DNA from 2 places in the Kosakonia calanthes genome. Region 2 is predicted to be linked to the other one. Evidence: predicted binding sites of a transcription regulator. Region 2 holds the regulator's gene; the other holds the start of a gene.
What was found. The regulator CRP, encoded in region 2, controls carbon source genes, mostly activating them, when cyclic AMP is high. The targets are predictions, from matches to a motif close to ATGTGANNNNNNTCACAT.
Positions count from the first base shown of each region.

Region 1: a site for CRP is predicted at 1,425-1,442, ahead of drpB (cell division protein DrpB). Genes of this name have one in related genera too.

Region 1 covers NZ_CP151800.1:1,884,412-1,887,532, forward strand. Annotated here, with positions in the region: gene mtfA (DgsA anti-repressor MtfA) at 87-884, opposite strand; tRNA gene AAEY27_RS08835 (tRNA-Ser) at 978-1,067, shown strand; gene drpB (cell division protein DrpB) at 1,495-1,758, shown strand; gene AAEY27_RS08845 (phosphohydrolase) at 1,794-2,492, shown strand; gene AAEY27_RS08850 (very short patch repair endonuclease) at 2,505-2,993, shown strand.
Region 2 covers NZ_CP151800.1:457,259-460,379, forward strand. Annotated here, with positions in the region: gene AAEY27_RS01920 (YccS/YhfK family putative transporter) at 1-1,266, opposite strand, end outside; gene crp (cAMP-activated global transcriptional regulator CRP) at 1,315-1,947, opposite strand; gene AAEY27_RS01930 (OsmC family protein) at 2,260-2,664, shown strand; gene AAEY27_RS01935 (phosphoribulokinase) at 2,692-3,121, opposite strand, start outside.

The sequences.
Region 1 (3,121 bases), 1.4 Mb from region 2:
GCGCATACTACTGGCCCCGTACTTTGGTGTCAACACTAAAATTAACGTGCTGATTCAATTGGCTAATTAAAAGACAGGCCGCTGTTTTAATGAACCTGATTTGTACTTTCGCTATAGCCGCCAGGCTGACCGCGCAGACGGTTTTGTGGGTCCTGCTTGTAGAAATGGCAAAAGCGTTGCCACAACGCGGGAAAGCGCGGGGCGAACAGTTCCGGGGCGCTAAAGAAATATTCGGAAAGCACGGCGAAACACTCTGCGGGATCGGTTGCCGCGTAGGCATCAATACTGGCGGCGCTTTCGCCCACCAGATCGATCTCATCCTGAATATTATCCATCGCGGCACGCAGATCATGCTCCCAACCGGCCACTTCACGCAGCGGAATTAAGGGAATACCGCTGGCCCGATCGCCATTTCGTGTATCCAGTTTATGTGCGACTTCATGAATAATCAGGTTGTAGCCAGATGCATCGAACGAATCCTGAATATCCAGCCAGTTGAGAATAATCGGGCCTTGCTGCCAGCTTTGCCCGGATTGCACCATGCGCTGGTTATGCACCAGACCAATATCATCTTCCCACTCATCATCAACAATAAACGGGGCAGGGTAGATCAGCACTTCGTGGAAACCGTCCAGCCACTCAAGGCCAAGCTCCAGCACTGGCAGGCAAAACAGCAGGCTAATGCGCGCGCTCTTCAGGGCATCTAAATCAAATCCCTGGAGTGGAACCAATCTTTTTTGCTGTAAAAAACGGTCTGCCAGCTGAACAAGTTTGAATTGTTCATCGGGGGATAAATTCGCTAAAACCGGGGCGTTTAGCGCTTCTTCCCAGGGGAGCTCTGCGTTATCCGCGGAGTCCTTTGTTTTCCAGGGCCACTTAATCATCGTTTTGCTCGCAAACTCGCCACTTGAACCAAATTAACGGGACAGGGTCTGTTAAAATGCCAAATTACCTGGCATCATGGCAACCATCTGAACGGAGAGATGCCAGAGCGGCTGAATGGACCGGTCTCGAAAACCGGAGTAGGGGCAACTCTACCGGGGGTTCAAATCCCCCTCTCTCCGCCATTATTCAAACACTTACCCGCTTTGCTTTCCACGACTCTCGTCACAGATGTTTCCCCGCTCGTGCGTTTGCACATTTTATAACCTTCTTTTAACAACAGCGCCAGAAATGTATTTATCCAGGCGGTGAATGTTAAATATCAGAACTGCCCTATTTGTAATAAGTCTTATATCTATTTCGGCATGATTAATACAATAAACTTATAACGCCAGCGGTGCGTTTTTCTTGTTATTTTTTATGGGATTACATCAAACCGTCATCAGTGCATAACAAATTATTTGACGGGCAGTTTTATCAGCAGAAAGACGTATATATTAGTTGTGCTGATATATCTTTCAAACTCATTCTTAGACTATATGATGTGAAAGAAACCACAAAAAAATTGCAAGAGTTTCATTCTTTTCACCCTTAACACAGGGATAAATCATTATGGAAGATCGCGCGGTTCGAAGTATGGGGGGAAAACTGGCGTTGTGGGTTTTCTGGATATTCTGCGTCTATTTTTGCTGGACACTGCTTAATGATATCTGGCTGGCAAGCCAGATTAACGTACCTTCAGGGTTTGCCAACGGTGCCGTAAGTACCGCCGGAAACTGGCTGAATACGGTGTCTGGCATTATCGTTTTGGGCGTTGTGGGTGCAATACTCGGTGCGATTGCCTGGTATACTCGTCCGCGCGATCCTGATGCCTGACGCACCAGGTTACCTTTTCATCACAGGAAGTAAGAATGAATTTACTCGACTGGCAACAGCGCTTCGATCGATGGATCACGCAACACTTCAACCAGGCCGACGCCGCCCACGATGTTTCGCACTTTCGCCGGGTATGGAAAACAGCGCAAACGCTAATGGCAGGTCAGCAGGTTGATGCGCTGGTCGTTCTGACCGCCTGCTATTTTCATGACATTGTCAGCTTCGCGAAAAACCACCCGCAACGTCACCAGTCCTCAACGCTGGCAGCAGCAAAAACCGCCGAAATCCTCGCCGCCGATTTTCCCGATTTCCCGGAAGATTTAATCGCCGCCGTGCGTCACGCCATTGAAGCGCATAGCTTCAGCGCTGGTATCGCGCCGCAAACCTTGGAAGCCAAAATTGTACAGGACGCTGACAGGCTGGAGTCGCTAGGCGCGATTGGCCTGGCGCGCGTGTTCGCTGTTTCTGGTTCAATGGGCGGCGTGCTATTTGACGGTGAAGATCCGTTTGCCACGCGGCGTGAACTGGACGATAAACGTTTCGCGCTGGATCATTTTCGCTGCAAACTTCTCAAACTCCCCGCGACGATGCAGACAGCAAAAGGGCGCGAATTGGCGAATCACAATGCGGATTTTCTGGTGCATTATATGGCGAAACTGAGTGCCGAGTTGCAGGGCGACCATCAGCATCTTGACGATGAAGTGCTGCGCCTCTATAGCCCGCTCCTACCCTGACGGAGAAACAAAATGGCGGATGTGCACAATAAAGAGACGCGCAGCAGGAACATGCGCGCTATCGCCACGCGTGATACCGCCATTGAAAAACGCCTGGCCGCCTGTCTGACTTCGCTGGAACTCGACTTTCGTGTGCAGGACGCCTCTTTACCGGGGCGCCCTGATTTTATTCTGGATGAATACCGCTGCGTGATTTTCACCCACGGCTGTTTCTGGCACCGTCACAACTGTTATCTGTTCAAAATCCCGGCAACGCGTACCGATTTCTGGCTGGAGAAAATCGGCAAAAATGTGACACGCGACGCGCGTGATTGCGCCTCGTTGCTCCAGCAAGGCTGGCGGGTGCTGATTGTCTGGGAATGTGCGCTGCGCGGAAGGCTGAAATTAAGTGACGCGGCGCTGAACGAAAGGCTGGAAGAGTGGATCTGCGAAGGGCAACAAACCGCGCAGATCGACACGACCGGGATTCACAGTATGGATGCGATGGGTTTCTCCAAATAGTTTCAGTTATCACTCTCTAATCTCTTATATTTTGCGGTTTCCCTTTTAATTAACCGCATGTATTCCTGTTTTTAATCTCCGATGAAAATTCTCAAATCATTTTTTCGCGTTTGTCATTCCCCTGATAC
Region 2 (3,121 bases):
CAGTCCCGCAAACGTGCCCGCTGCCCGGTGGACAATGCGCACCCGCGTCGCGCCATAACCGTTTTGCGTCACAAACATCACCGTCATCATGATCCAATACGGCTTCGGCAAGTTCAGGGCGCTGCCCATTAGGCTTGCGATACTGAGCATTACGCTGATGCGCGCGGCATTGCGCAGGGCGGCAGATTTTAGCGACAGATAACTTCTCAGCGCCGGGAAAAGCGGTAAACGGCGCTGCTTCTCGGCCATCAGATCGCGAATATAGAGCGGGCGCTGCGTACGCAGTACGCGGGCGATACGGCTGAAATGCCAGGCGCAAAACTGCCCGACCGGGTTGTCCGGGTGCTGACGGGCGATTTTTTCCAGCGCGCCGATTTGTTTCTCCATGGTGAAACGCGTCGGGTAGCGGTGATAAAGAATGTCATCCGCCAGCACGCGCAGGCGAGCGGCGACGGTTTGCGCATTCCAGCGAATAACCTGCTCGGCGTGGGTTTGCTCGACCAGTTTTTGCACTTCAGCAGGCTGATGCAAACTGACGGAGATATGCTCCTGCAAATCCAGCGCAACCTGAAAGACGCGCAGCAGGCGTTTGTAATCATTGTTTTTATTGGCCGCCAGCATGTGCAACTGCTGGTAGCACTGGCTTATTAAATCTACCGCTTTTTGCTGGCGGGCCAGCAGCGGCGGCAAGGCTTTTTCTGGGTCTGCGTGCTGGGTCAGCAGGCTATATTTTGCCTCGCAATAATCGGCCAGTTGCCGGTAGAGCAAACTGAGCGATTCGCGCAACGGCTGCTCGCGCCACATCCAAAACCAGAACCAGTTAAACAGCCCGTACCAGAGCGTACCCAGCGCGTAAATCAGTAGCGGCTCCCACACCGGCATATTCCCGGCGAGGCTCAACGTAAAGATAGAGGCAATCAGCGAGGCCGGTAATAAACGCCCATGCAGCGCGCTGATTTCCCCCGTTACGCCGAGCAGCAACGTCAGCACGGTCAGGATCAACGGCAAGGGAAAATCGTCGGCAAGCAGTAGTTGAACGGCCAGGCTACAGCCCGCAAACAGCGAGCCGCCAATAATCAGGCGTTTGAAAAAACGTTTGTGGGGTGTATCAAGACCGGCAATGTTGCAGCAGGCGGGAACGAGGGAGAACAGCAGACCTTGTTGTAAATGGCCGACCAGCAAACCAATCGCCACAGGCAAACACAACACCAGCGTTTGTCGCAGTGCGTAGTTGATCTCGGGGTGATAAATCAGCCTGCGCCACATGGGGAAAGAAAAACGGCGCACCGGATAAGCGATGCGCCGTTTTGCAGATTAACGTGTTCCGTAGACGACGATGGTTTTGCCGTGGGCGGAGATCAGGTTTTGATCTTCAAGCATTTTCAGAATGCGACCGACTGTTTCACGGGAGCAACCGACGATCTGACCAATTTCCTGACGCGTAATTTTAATTTGCATGCCGTCAGGGTGGGTCATTGCGTCCGGCTGTTTCGCCAGATTCAACAGCGTTTGCGCAATGCGGCCTGTAACGTCCAGGAACGCCAGGTTGCCGACTTTCTCCGAAGTCACCTGCAGGCGACGCGCCATTTGCGCGGAGAGACGCATCAGAATATCCGGGTTAACCTGGATCAACTGACGGAATTTTTTGTAGGAAATTTCGGCTACTTCACAGGCGGTCTTGGCGCGTACCCAGGCACTGCGCTCCTGACCTTCTTCGAACAGGCCCAGTTCACCGATAAAATCGCCCTGGTTGAGGTAAGAGAGGATCATCTCTTTACCTTCTTCATCCTTGATGAGCACTGCCACTGAGCCTTTGACGATGTAATACAACGTTTCCGCTTTTTCACCTTGGTGAATAAGCGTGCTCTTCGACGGGTACTTATGAATATGGCAATGAGACAAGAACCATTCGAGAGTCGGGTCTGTTTGCGGTTTGCCAAGCACCATGCGCGGTTATCCTCTGTTATAAGCTGGCTCCAGAAGCCGGGCGTAAGGGAACCCTGTTTCTGGGGTTGCAATCAAAGCTTCCCAAATCCCGGGAAGTGGACCGTCAGCGTCATCTGCGGCCTCTAATGTATGATGTCCTTTGCGTACATGCGTAACGTCAATGTATCTCTGTAGCATCCAGACTGTTTTAGCATAGCTTTTAACGCCTGTCTCCTGGTGTCTCGCTTCAGCATGACGCAGGTCGCCTTCCGTTGCGGCTTTTCTTATGTGCGCGTAATCTGTAAAGAAAATTGCAACTCCGGAGTGATGAAAATGCAGGCACGTGTGAAATGGGTTGAAGGGTTAACGTTCCTTGGTGAGTCCGCTTCTGGTCACCAAATTCTGATGGACGGCAACTCTGGCGACAAAGCGCCAAGCCCAATGGAAATGGTTCTGATGGCCGCAGGCGGGTGCAGCGCAATCGACGTGGTGTCGATCCTGCAAAAAGGGCGTCATAACGTCACCGACTGCGAAGTGAAACTGACCTCAGAGCGCCGTGAAGAAGCGCCGCGCCTGTTTACCCATATTAATCTGCACTTCGTCGTCACCGGTAACGCATTGAAAGATGCCGCCGTTTCTCGCGCGGTTGATCTGTCGGCAGAGAAATATTGCTCTGTGGCGCTGATGCTGGAAAAAGCGGTGAATATCACCCACTCCTACGAAGTGATCGAAGCCTGATTACGCAGCCCGGCGGCGCAGTCCGGGCTATATAATCTTTTTCCCTTCCATCAGCCGTTGTACCAGCGGCGTCATGATCAGTTCCATCGCCAACCCCATTTTGCCGCCTGGCACCACCAGCGTATCCATATGCGAGATGAATGAACCTTGCAACATTGCGAGCAACCACGGGTAGTCGATCCCTTCTAAATTGCGGAAGTGAATAACAACAAAGCTTTCATCCAGTGAAGGAATGCCTTTCGCGGCAAACGGGTTGGAGGTATCAACCGTCGGCACGCGCTGAAAGTTGATATGGGTGCGCGAAAACTGCGGCGTAATAAAGTTGATGTAGTCTTCCATCGACCGCACCACGGAATCCATCACCGCTTCACGGGAGTGTCCGCGCTCGCTGGTGTCGCGAATGAGTTTCTGGATCCACTCAAGGTTAACGATCGGCACCACGCCGACCAGCAAATCG